DNA from 4 places in the Citrobacter sp. Cm046 genome. Region 4 is predicted to be linked to each of the others. Evidence: predicted binding sites of a transcription regulator. Region 4 holds the regulator's gene; each other region holds the start of a gene.
The links. Region 4 encodes LexA, which represses DNA repair genes until DNA is damaged. Its sites were predicted from a motif close to TNCTGTATGTACATACAGNA; they were not measured.
Positions count from the first base shown of each region.

Region 1 (3,174 bases), on a different contig from region 4:
GTTCAGGGTCTCTACCGCGATAGAGAAGAACATGGCGAAATAAATGTATCCTTTCGGTACATGGACATCGAAACTTTCCAGAATCAGCGTGAAACCAACCAGAATCAGGAAAGAGAGTGCCAGCATTTTTACCGAAGGGTGACGATCCACAAACTCGCCTATTGGGCGTGCTGCAAACATCATCACACCCACGGCGATGACCACCGCCGCCATCATGATAAACAGATGATCGGACAAGCCTACCGCGGTGATGACGGAGTCCAGACTGAAAATAATGTCTAACAACATGATCTGCACAATCGCACCCAGGAAAGAGGATACGCGAGTTTTCAGCCCCTCCTCTTCACCTTCAATCGACTCGTGGATCTCTTTGCTGGCTTTCCAGATCAGGAATAATCCACCGAGCAGAAGTATGAGATCTCGTGCGGATATCGCCTCGCCAAACACCTCGAATAACGGGTTTGTCAAACGAGTTACCCAGGCGATAGAGGCCAGCAAAGCCAGACGCATGAGCATCGCTGCCGCCAGCCCAATACGTCGGGCGTGACTGCGTTGCGCGGTCGGAAGTTTGGCAACTACCAGAGAGAGGAAAATAATATTGTCGATCCCGAGAACGATCTCCAGCAGCGTCAGCGTACCGAGCGCAAGCCAGGCGTTAGGATCGGTTATCCATGCAAATAACATCGAACAAAGTCCTGCCAAAAAAAAGAAGCGCTAATTATAGGCCCGTAACGCGGCGGGTGAAAGGCCGGGCAGTGCCTATTAGGGCTGGAATAAAAAATGTCGCTCCAGTAAGGCACGAGTGAAGTTCTTTTTAAGGTAAAACCCGCGTGGCAAGGTCAGGATTGGTTCGCCATTGGCACCAATTGCCTCGGTAAGCGCTCTGGCATTGGCGGCTTTTGGGCGTAGTTGTAGTACTTCCCCATGGCGAGCGGTAATGCGCTCGACGTGACCCAACACAATCATGTCCATTAACTCTTCCCAGTCCAGACGCAATTGTCGGTCCTCTTCTTCATTTGGGCTCCACAGTAGCGGAGAGCCGACGCGCCGTTCAGCCAGCGGTATATTGCGTTCACCTTCAACGGGGATCCACAGTACGCGTTTGAGTTTGTGCCGGACATGGCTGGTTTCCCACGTTACGCCTGTATTGCCGGTCAGTGGCGCTACGCAAACAAAGGTGGTTTCCAGCGGTCTGCCAAGACTGTCCACAGGGATTGTTTTCAGCTCCACGCCGAGCGCGGCAAAATCCTGTTCTGGCTTACTGCCCGCACTGGCGCCAAGCCATATCTCCAGCAGCACGCCAATCCAGCCTTTGTCCCGCTTTAAATCCTTTGGCGTAACAAGACCCGCCATCGTCGCCAACTCTCCCAAAGCGTAGCCTGAGAGTTGTCGTGCCTGGGTAAGCAACTGAGTCTCAGATTCAGGAGGTAAAAGTAACGGATGGAGTTCTGGCATTGGGTTATACCTTAGGCGAAAAAATGAGCAATGATTTTATACCGTGTGGACAGAGTTTATCTTTTTCCACATGCTATATTCAATTATATGATTTATATTGGTTTTTAGATTTCAATTCGCGGAGTTGCGCAACAGCAATTCAGGTTTTCCAATTCTGGTCACTGACAATGAACAGGATCTTACACCATGTTATCCACAGAAAGATGGGATAACTGTGAAAAAACCCTACTACTGTTTCAATTTACAGCCTTGACGTGCGACGAAAATCGAATTTTTACACAAATTGTGCCTAACTTATTGGCATAATCTGTGGATAAAACCAACGCTGGTTGATCTTTCATCAGCTCGAAGATCGTATGCGTGATGATCGTCACGTTTCTGTGTGATTATCTCCTGATCCCGAGTTTAACTTAATGAATATATAAGACTATTTTTTATGTGTGACGAAGGTCTTATTCAGACTGTTCCGGGTTTTCCCATAGTAATTCCGTACTTCTTCACAACTATATCCACAGAAAAGGTGAATAAAATCGTCCTGGCAGTGCTCCCTCTGTTTATAACTCGGGCCTTTGCTGTGAGTTATTCAATTGTTATTAGAGTATCGTGTCCTTAACAGAGTGGTTTACCGCCTCCCAGGAGTGTGAAACAATCGTTTGTATATAAGGTTTATGTTGAGGTAGTCCGGTGATTGATGACGATGGCTACCGCCCGAATGTAGGGATAGTAATTTGTAACCGCCAGGGGCAGGTCATGTGGGCCCGGCGATTTGGTCAGCACTCCTGGCAATTTCCACAAGGTGGGATAAACGCAGGAGAGACAGCAGAGCAGGCGATGTACCGGGAACTCTTTGAAGAAGTGGGGCTCAGCCGTAAAGATGTACGGATCCTCGCTTCTACTCGTAACTGGTTGCGTTACAAGTTACCGAAACGTTTGGTGCGTTGGGACACGAAGCCGGTTTGTATCGGCCAGAAACAAAAATGGTTTCTTCTGCAATTGATCAGTAGCGATGCTGAAATCAATATGCAAACCAGTAGTACACCTGAGTTTGATGGCTGGCGCTGGGTGAGTTACTGGTATCCGGTTCGACAGGTGGTGTCATTTAAACGCGATGTTTATCGCAGGGTGATGAAAGAATTCGCAAGTGTTGTGATGGCGCTTCAGGAAAGTACTCCTAAGCCGCAAAGCCCGCCTGCGTACAGACGTAAAAGAGGTTAAGCTACGCAAATTATGCTCACCCGCCTGCGCGAAATAGTCGAAAAGGTAGCCAGTGCTCCACGCCTTAATGAGGCGCTGAATATTCTGGTTACTGACATCTGTCTTGCGATGGATACAGAGGTCTGCTCGGTCTATCTGGCCGACCACGACCGACGTTGTTATTACCTCATGGCGACCCGGGGACTCAAAAAACCACGCGGTCGCACTGTTGCACTCGCGTTTGATGAAGGGATCGTTGGCCTGGTTGGCAGGCTGGCGGAACCTATCAACCTTGCCGATGCGCAAAAACATCCGAGCTTCAAATATATTCCTTCAGTGAAAGAAGAGCGTTTTCGTGCGTTCTTAGGCGTCCCGATCATCCAGCGCCGCCAGCTATTAGGTGTGCTGGTCGTACAGCAGCGCGAGTTGCGCCAGTACGATGAAAGTGAAGAGTCCTTCCTGGTCACGCTTGCCACGCAAATGGCAGCCATTCTTTCTCAGTCGCAGCTTACCGCGCTGTTCGGT
Region 1 covers NZ_JAOWGP010000042.1:51,311-54,484, forward strand. Annotated here, with positions in the region: gene OGX98_RS14525 (TerC family protein) at 1-684, opposite strand, end outside; gene mutH (DNA mismatch repair endonuclease MutH) at 763-1,455, opposite strand; gene rppH (RNA pyrophosphohydrolase) at 2,140-2,670, shown strand; gene ptsP (phosphoenolpyruvate--protein phosphotransferase) at 2,683-3,174, shown strand, end outside.
Region 1: the regulator LexA is predicted to act here: its motif matches at 1,685-1,704, upstream of mutH (DNA mismatch repair endonuclease MutH).

Region 2 (3,174 bases), on a different contig from region 4:
CATCATGTCAATCATAACGTGAGCAAAATCTAGCATTACGGCGTTAATGCCTTCCTGTTTTTCACTGTGCGCATACATAAACTTCAGTACTGAAACTAGCGTTGAAATCAGCGCCGGGATAAAGATTATCCACCCCACCAGCCTTTTCAAGACAGCAATGCGTCCAGCTTGTTGATACGTCATGAGTTCCCCTTGATTAAGACGTGTCATTTTGGCCTAAGTTTACCCGTTGATAACTGTTTTCGCCTGATCTTTAAAGGCGATATAATAAAGGATTAGCCATAATGAACGCTTAGAGCGAGTTCAGTTACGCTCTTAATCCCGCTGTTTAATTCTCAAAGGAGAGGTTGTGATGTCAACCCCGCGTCAAATTCTTGCTGCAATTTTCGATATGGATGGATTACTGGTCGATTCAGAGCCACTCTGGGATCAGGCCGAACTGGATGTCATCGCAAGTTTAGGCGTAGATATCACTCGCCGCCATGAGCTTCCGGATACACTGGGATTGCGTATCGACATGGTTGTTGATCTCTGGTTTGCCCAGCAACCATGGAACGGCCCCTCACGCCAGGAAGTCACGGATCGTATCATCACCCGGGCTATTTCGCTGGTTGAAGAGACCCGGCCTCTGTTACCCGGCGTACGTGAAGCTGTCGCGCTGTGTAAATCCCAGGGGCTGCTGGTTGGGCTTGCGTCTGCCTCACCGCTGCACATGCTGGAAAAAGTGCTGGCAATGTTTGATCTCCGCGACAGCTTCGATGCGCTGGCCTCTGCTGAAAAACTGCCCTACAGCAAACCGCATCCCCAGGTTTACCTCGACTGCGCAGCCAAGCTGGGCGTTGATCCATTATCCTGTGTGGCACTGGAAGACTCCGTAAACGGCATGATCGCCTCCAGAGCGGCACGAATGCGCTCCATTGTCGTACCGGCGCATGAGAATCAGGACGATCCGCGATTTGTTCTTGCCGACGTCAAACTGACATCACTGACCGAACTTACCGCCGTGCATCTGCACGAGTAATCATCCAACGGGCAATGGCAGCATTGCCCGCAGATTGTCGATCGTGTTCCAGCGCACGCTGAGAGCATAATTGTGACAAAGGGTTACAACGTCACCTCTTCCGCCTACTGTATAAAACCCCTATACTGTATGAATTGACAGTTTATTGGGTTTTATCATGACGGCGGAAGGCCACCTTCTTTTTTCTATAGCCTGTGCGGTATTTGCCAAAAATGCCGAGCTGACGCCCGTTCTCGCTCAGGGTGACTGGTGGCATATTGTTCCTTCAGCAATTTTGACGTGCCTGCTGCCCGATATTGATCATCCTAAATCTCTGCTTGGTCAGCGTCTGAAATGGATATCAAAACCAATTGCCCGGGCGTTTGGCCACCGTGGATTTACACACAGCCTGCTGGCAGTCTTTGCCCTGTTGACAACATTTTATCTGAAAGTACCCGATACCTGGATAATCCCGGCTGATGCGTTACAAGGGATGGTACTTGGTTATCTCAGCCACATTGTGGCGGATATGTTGACGCCCGCTGGTGTTCCCCTGCTCTGGCCTTGCCGTTGGCGCTTTCGCTTGCCGATCCTCGTGCCGCAAAAAGGTAATCAACTGGAGCGTTTTTTATGCATGGCGCTGTTCGCATGGTCTATCTGGATGCCACAAACAATGCCAGAGAATAGTGCCGTACGCTGGTCATCGCAGATGATTAACACGCTGCAAATGCAATTTAATCGGTTTATAAAACACCAGGCTGATTAATAATTCAGCCAAAATGTCATTTCGGAATAAACAATTCCATTTGAATATAAGAGGCACATCACAGATTCTGCTAATCTTGCGCCAACAGAATCACTGTAGCACGGTGATATATATAAAAAGATCAGGAGAACGGGGATGAACTTTCCATTAATCGCGAACATTATCGTGTTCGCCATACTGCTGTTACTGCTGGCGCAAACCCGTCACAAACAGTGGAGTCTGGCCAAAAAAGTACTGGTTGGTCTTGTCATGGGCGTGGTTTTTGGCCTTGCCCTGCACACCATCTACGGCTCTGACAGCCAGGTGCTGAAAGATTCCGTACAATGGTTCAACATTGTCGGCAATGGCTATGTCCAACTACTGCAAATGATTGTTATGCCGCTGGTGTTTGCCTCTATCCTTAGCGCCGTTGCACGTCTGCATAACGCTTCCCAACTGGGTAAAATTAGCTTCCTGACTATCGGAACGTTATTGTTTACCACGCTGATAGCTGCTCTGGTGGGGGTGCTGGTCACCAACCTGTTCGGCCTGACGGCAGAAGGTCTGGTGCAGGGCGGTGCTGAAACCGCACGTCTGAACGCCATTGAAACCAATTATGCTGGCAAAGTCGCTGACCTCAGCGTTCCGCAACTGGTGCTGTCGTTCATCCCGAAAAACCCGTTTGCCGATCTGACCGGTGCTAACCCGACTTCGATTATCAGCGTGGTTATTTTCGCGGCATTCCTCGGTGTTGCAGCGCTTAAACTGCTGAAAGATGATGCCCCGAAAGGCGAACGTGTATTAACCGCTATCGATACCTTGCAAAGCTGGGTGATGAAACTGGTTCGTCTGGTTATGCAACTGACGCCGTACGGTGTGCTGGCACTGATGACCAAAGTCGTTGCGGGTTCAAACCTGCAGGACATCATTAAGCTCGGTAGCTTTGTCGTGGCCTCTTATCTCGGCCTGGGTATTATGTTCGTGGTTCACGGTATCCTGCTGGGCATTAACGGTGTTAGCCCACTGAAATATTTCCGTAAAGTCTGGCCTGTACTGACTTTCGCATTCACCAGCCGTTCCAGCGCCGCGTCTATTCCGCTGAACGTTGAAGCACAAACTCGTCGTCTGGGTGTACCGGAGTCCATTGCCAGCTTTGCGGCTTCTTTTGGCGCAACGATTGGGCAAAACGGTTGTGCCGGCCTGTATCCTGCCATGCTGGCCGTGATGGTTGCACCGACTGTCGGTATTAATCCGCTGGATCCAATATGGATTGCGACGCTGGTAGGTATCGTCACCGTCAGCTCCGCAGGTGTGGCTGGTGTGGGCGGTGGCGCAACCTTTGCCGCGCTGATTGTGCTGCCTGCGATGGGCCTGCCGGTGACACTGGTCGCTCTGCTGATCTCCGTTGAACCACTGATCGATATGGGCC
Region 2 covers NZ_JAOWGP010000037.1:151,557-154,730, forward strand. Annotated here, with positions in the region: gene OGX98_RS09445 (YniB family protein) at 1-183, opposite strand, end outside; gene hxpB (hexitol phosphatase HxpB) at 353-1,021, shown strand; gene OGX98_RS09455 (metal-dependent hydrolase) at 1,167-1,766, shown strand; gene tcyP (cystine/sulfocysteine:cation symporter) at 1,902-3,174, shown strand, end outside.
Region 2: the regulator LexA is predicted to act here: its motif matches at 1,145-1,164, upstream of OGX98_RS09455 (metal-dependent hydrolase).

Region 3 (3,174 bases), on a different contig from region 4:
GTTGCCAGAGGCGAAAGCGCTTTCCGGGTTTGCTTCCGGCACGGTATGGCTCATCTTCTGCGCCTATGTCCTTTCTCTGGGGTTTGTCACCTCGGGTCTGGGGAAACGTATTGCGTATAAGATGTTGTCGCTTTTTGGCGGTAGCAGTCTGGGTATCGCCTACTCGCTGGGGGTTTCCGATCTGATTATGGCCCCGGCAATGCCGTCGGTGACCGCGCGTTCCGGGGGGATTATTTTCCCTATCACGCGTTCAATTAATGATGTGCTGGGCTCGGCTCCTGGGGTAACGGGCAAACGTATTGGCGATTTCTTAACCATGGTGTGCTTTCAGTTTACGCCGATTACCGGGGCGATATTTCTCACCGGGATGGCGGCGAATCCGCTGGTGGCGAGCCTGGCGAAATCCTCATTAGGCGTTGAGATAACCTGGGGCGGGTGGTTTGTTTCCGCAGTGGTCCCGGCGATGGTTTGTTTTTGCCTGATGCCGCTATTGGTTTATAAGTTGCTGGATCCTGAGCTTAAGCGCACGCCAGAGGCAAAAGCGATGGGTAAGCAGGCGCTGGGGGAACTCGGCGCGATGAGCAGCAACGAGAAAAAAGTCGCTTTCGGCTTTGTGCTGGCGTTGGTTGGCTGGGGCACAAGTTTGATCACAGGATTGTCTGCGACGTCAGTCGGACTGGGATTGGCTGCTTATCTGTTCGCCTCGGGCGCCGTGAGCTGGAAAAGCCTGCTCAATGACCATGCGGCCTGGGATACGGTGATCTGGTTTAGCGTCATTATCAGCCTCGCGACCGGGCTTGCCGATCTGGGCTTTATTAAATGGATGACGATCAAGCTGGGTAGCGGTATTCAGGGATTTGGCGCGATAGAGTCCTTTATTATGTTGGGGATCCTCTATATTTACGTCCATTATCTCTTTGCAACCGCGACCGGACATGTAGCGGCGCTGTACGCACCTTTTGCGGCCACCGCGATCGCTGCAGGCGCACCGCCGATGATGGTGGCTATTTGCTTCGGTATTTTCAGCAATCTGATGTGGGGTAATACGGAGTATGGCGGCGGACCTGGCCCAATCTATTTTGCGCAAGGTTATTTTGAACGACCGCGCTTTTACAAAATCAACCTCTGCGTGGTGACGGTGAATGTGATTATCATTTTTGCCGTGGGTATGCTGTGGTGGAAGCTACTGGGATACTATTAACCGATACGCTTATTCGGCCTGCAATATGTATAAATGCAGGCCGGATAAGGCGTAAGCCGACATCCGGCAAAGTGAACCCGAGTTGCGAAGCGCTTTCCAGTTTGGGGGAAAAAGGTACATCCAGCGCCTGAAATGTGCCACAATAGTGGCTGTTTATACAGTATTTCAGGTTTTCTCATGGCATTAACTGCTGCGCTAAAAGCGCAAATTGCCGCCTGGTATAAGGCGCTTCAGGAACAGATCCCCGACTTTATTCCCCGAGCACCACAGCGGCAGATGATTGCTGATGTCGCTAAAACGCTGACTGGAGAAGAAGGGCGGCATCTGGCGATTGAAGCACCGACTGGCGTAGGGAAAACGTTATCGTACCTGATCCCCGGTATTGCCATTGCGCGTGAAGAACAAAAAACGCTGGTGGTCAGCACCGCCAACGTTGCGTTGCAGGATCAAATCTACAGTAAAGATCTGCCGCTGCTGCGAAAAATTATCCCTGATCTGCGTTTTACCGCTGCCTTTGGTCGCGGACGCTATGTCTGTCCACGAAATTTAGCTGCATTAGCCAGTACCGAACCTAATCAGCAGGATCTGCTGGCGTTCCTCGACGATGAACTGACGCCAAATAACCAGGAAGAACAAAAGCGCTGTGCCAGGCTGAAAGGCGATCTCGACAGCTACAAGTGGGACGGGCTTCGCGACCATACGGATATCGCCATTGACGACGGACTCTGGCAGCGTCTGAGCACCGATAAAGCCAGTTGTCTGAACCGTAACTGTCACTACTATCGTGAATGTCCATTTTTTGTTGCCCGCCGGGAAATTCAGGAAGCTGAAGTGGTGGTGGCGAACCACGCACTGGTGATGGCGGCTATGGAAAGCGAGGCCGTTTTACCGGAACCGAAAAACCTGTTGCTGGTTCTTGATGAAGGTCACCACTTGCCAGATGTTGCACGCGATGCGCTGGAAATGAGTGCGGAAATTACGGCACCCTGGTATCGACTCCAGTTGGATCTGTTCAGCAAATTAGTCGGTACCTGCCTGGAGCAGTTCCGTCCGAAAACCACGCCACCGCTGGCTAATCCTGAGCGGCTGAACGCCCACTGCGAAGAACTGTACGAACTGATCGCTTCATTAAACAACATTCTCAATCTGTATCTGCCCGCCACGCAGGAGGCCGAACACCGCTTTGCAATGGGCGAGTTGCCTGCGGAAGTGATGGAAATTTGTCAGCGTCTGGCGAAGTTGACGGAAATGTTGCGCGGTCTGGCGGAACTGTTCCTCAACGATCTCAGCGAAAAAACCGGCAGCCACGATATCGTGCGTCTGCACCGGGTCATTTTGCAGATGAACCGGGCGCTGGGTATGTTCGAAGCGCAGAGTAAACTGTGGCGGCTGGCGTCGCTTGCGCAATCATCAGGTGCGCCGGTGACTAAATGGGTGACGCGCGATGTGCGTGACGGACAGATCCATGTCTGGTTCCACTGCGTGGGGATCCGCGTCAGCGATCAGCTTGAACGGCTGCTGTGGCGCAGCGTACCGCATATTATTGTCACTTCAGCTACCTTACGCTCGCTCAACAGTTTCTCGCGCCTGCAGGAAATGAGCGGCCTGAAAGAAAAAGCAGGAGACAGGTTTGTCGCGCTCGATTCACCGTTTAATCATGTTGAGCAAGGCAAGATCGTTATTCCTCAGATGCGCTATGAGCCATTGATTGATAATGAAGAGCAGCATATAGCGGAAATGGCGGCCTATTTTCGCGAGCAACTGGAAAGCAAAAAACATCAGGGCATGCTGGTGCTGTTTGCCAGCGGGCGCGCGATGCAGCGTTTTCTTGAGCATGTGACCGATCTGCGCCTGTTGTTGCTGGTACAGGGCGATCAACCGCGTTATCGTCTGGTGGAGCTGCACCGTAAGCGAGTGGAAAGCGGTGAACGTAGCGTGCTGGTTGGCTTACAGTCTTTCGCCGAAGGCTTAGA
Region 3 covers NZ_JAOWGP010000034.1:64,149-67,322, forward strand. Annotated here, with positions in the region: gene OGX98_RS05165 (DASS family sodium-coupled anion symporter) at 1-1,201, shown strand, start outside; gene dinG (ATP-dependent DNA helicase DinG) at 1,379-3,174, shown strand, end outside.
Region 3: the regulator LexA is predicted to act here: its motif matches at 1,345-1,364, upstream of dinG (ATP-dependent DNA helicase DinG).

Region 4 (3,174 bases):
GACTTCGTCTTTATTCATCATCAAGTCCTCATCGTTAGGTTGTGAATAGCGAGAGTGCTATATCCAGACATGTTATGTTTTCGCTGGACGTGAGATTAAGTGTAGTCAGTGATTCCAGGAATTATTAACTATTCAGAATTTTTAACCATCTGGGTCAGGCGAACCAGGTACCATTACGCCAGTGACGCCGCCAGATGAAGGCCAGTGAGAGCCCGCGCAGCGCGAGGAAAACGGTTAACGCCAGCCATAAACCGTGGTTTCCCAACAGTGGTAAAGCAAATAACGTTAATGCAAATCCCGCGGCAGCGACGGCCATACTGTTACGCATTTCTGCCGCTCGCGTCGCACCAATAAACATGCCGTCCAGCAGGTAACACCAGACGCCCACCAGCGGCAAAATCACCTGCCAGATAAGATAACGATCGGCCAGTAGTTGAATCTGGGGCAGAGAGGTTAGCAGCGCAATAATCTGTTCACCGAACAGGGCGTATATCAGGGAAAACAGAATTGCCACAATACCCGACTGCCTACATGCCGCCCTCCAGACATCCAGTAACTGACCGCCATCGCGCGCGCCATAAGCCTGACCAGAATGAGCTTCGACGGCGTAGGCAAACCCGTCCAGCGCATAAGCTGTAAACGTCAGCAGAGTCATCAGGACGGCATTTACCGCAATGATGTCACCACCAAGGCGCGCGCCCAGTACCGTAATGGCGCCAAAACAGAGTTGTAGCAACAGCGAACGCAGCATAATGTCGCGGTTAAGCGCCAGCAGACGGCGAAAATTGCCGCGCCATGCAAGCTTCAGCATCGCAAGCGAGACACCACGCAAATGGAGAACCTTGCGCACCATCAGAAGACCAATCAGCAATGTGGCATATTCGGCAATCACAGTTGCCAGTGCAGCGCCTTGCACGTTCATATGCAAGCCCATCACCAGCCATAAATCGAGCACAATGTTGAGAATATTACCAACAATGAGCAGGATAACCGGCGCACGGGCATACTGGACGCCCAGCAACCAGCCCAGCAGCACCAGGTTTGCCAGAGAGGCTGGCGCGCTGAGCCAACGAATTTCAAGGAAGCGCCGGGCTTGCTCCAGTACCGCCTCACTGCCACCAACTATATGCAGCGCCAGATCGATAATTGGCGTCCTGAACAGGGCAATCGCAGCCCCTGCTCCCAGCGCCAGGAGCAACGGTTGCACCAGCGCGCGAGCCAGTGCCTGCGGATCTTTCGCGCCAAATGCCTGGGCCGTCAGCCCAGTGGTGCTCATGCGTAAAAAGAGCAACAGCATAAAGAGAAAACTGGTCGCCGTTGCGCCAACGGCTACGCCGCCAAGATAGACCGGACTCTCCAGATGACCAATCACTGCGGTGTCCACCAGCCCCAGCAGGGGGACAGTGATATTGGAGAAGATCATCGGTAGGGCAAGGAGCCAAAGTGCTTTGTCGGAAGAGGTAAAGAAAGGCATGCAGAAAGCCTGAGAAGGAGTTAAATGGATAATATTGTTTTTCGTAGACCCGGTAAGCGTGGCGCTACCGGACCAGAGTGATGCCGGATGACGGCGTAAACGCCTTATCCGGCCTACTTAATTACAACCACTCACCGTTACGAATGACGCCGACCGCCAGCCCTTCAATAGTGAAGTTTTGCTCGCGCAGGTCAACTACGATAGGCTTGAATTCGCTGTTTTCTGGCAGAAGTTCGACCTTGTTGCCCTGTTTTTTCAGGCGCTTAACCGTAACTTCATCGTCAATGCGTGCAACAACCACCTGGCCATTACGCACATCCTGAGTTTTATGTACGGCCAGTAAATCACCGTCCATAATCCCGATATCTTTCATCGACATTCCGCTGACGCGCAGTAAAAAATCGGCACTGGGTTTAAACAGTGAAGGATCAACCTGATAATGGCCTTCAATATGCTGCTGTGCCAGAAGAGGCTCACCCGCCGCAACACGGCCGACAAGTGGTAATCCCTCTTCTTCTTCCTGCAACAGACGAATTCCACGCGATGCGCCAGAAACAATTTCCAGCACACCTTTACGTGCCAGCGCTTTAAGGTGTTCTTCAGCTGCGTTTGGGGAACGGAACCCCAAACGCTGCGCGATCTCCGCACGCGTCGGTGGCATACCTGTCTGGCTGATGTGATCCCGAATGAGATCAAACACCTCTTGCTGCCTGGCCGTTAACGCTTTCATTCCGCCCCCTGGGTGTATATACAGTTATGCTGTGAGTATATACAGCTAAAGGCGATTTTGGAACCGCAAACTGCACAAAAAACAGGAGATTTATGAAGTTGTGGAATGCTTATCGAAAATGCGACCACAACAAGATGCCCCAGGTGATCAAGGCAACAAAAATAGAAAGTAGTACCGCCGCCGATCCCATATCTTTCGCCCGGCCAGAGAGTTCGTGATACTCAGAGCCGATACGGTCGACCACCGCCTCAATAGCGCTATTAAGAATTTCAACAATCATCACCAGCATCACTGAGCCAATCAGCAGCACACGGGTAATCGCATCAACATCCAGCCAGCAAGCAATCGCGACGCCCAGCAGTACGGCAACACTTTCCTGGCGAAACGCCGCTTCATTAATCCATGCGGCACGAAAACCTTTCCACGAATAGCCTGCTGCCTTGATAATTCGAGTGAACCCAGTGGTATTATTAGCCATCAAAAGAACCTTTTTACATTATTAGCGTCAATGTCATTGTACCGTTACCCTATTTACTTCAGGGCTGATGCAAAGCAGCGCGAAGTATGACGGGATACACCAGAAATTCACTAAACTTTCTGATATCCTTGCAGCGCATTTGCATTATTAACCAGAGGCTTTACATCGTTTATGTCCGGCTGGCCAAGAATTTACTACAAATTACTGAATTTACCATTAAGTGTGCTGGTAAAAAGCAAGTCTATTCCGGCGGATCCTGCTCCGGAATTGGGGCTCGACACTTCGCGTCCCATTATGTACGTCTTGCCGTACAACTCAAAAGCGGACTTGCTAACGCTGCGCGCTCAATGCCTGATTCACGATCTCCCCGACCCCCTGGAGCCGTTGGAAATCGACGGGACTCTCCTGCCGCGCTACGTGTTTATTCACGGCGGCCCGCGTGTCTTCACTTATTACACGCCTAAAGAAGAGTCTATCAAGCTGTTCCATAAC
Region 4 covers NZ_JAOWGP010000007.1:49,557-52,730, reverse strand. Annotated here, with positions in the region: gene OGX98_RS00275 (CsbD family protein) at 1-18, opposite strand, end outside; gene dinF (MATE family efflux transporter DinF) at 155-1,474, opposite strand; gene lexA (transcriptional repressor LexA) at 1,596-2,204, opposite strand; gene OGX98_RS00260 (diacylglycerol kinase) at 2,314-2,682, opposite strand; gene plsB (glycerol-3-phosphate 1-O-acyltransferase PlsB) at 2,854-3,174, shown strand, end outside.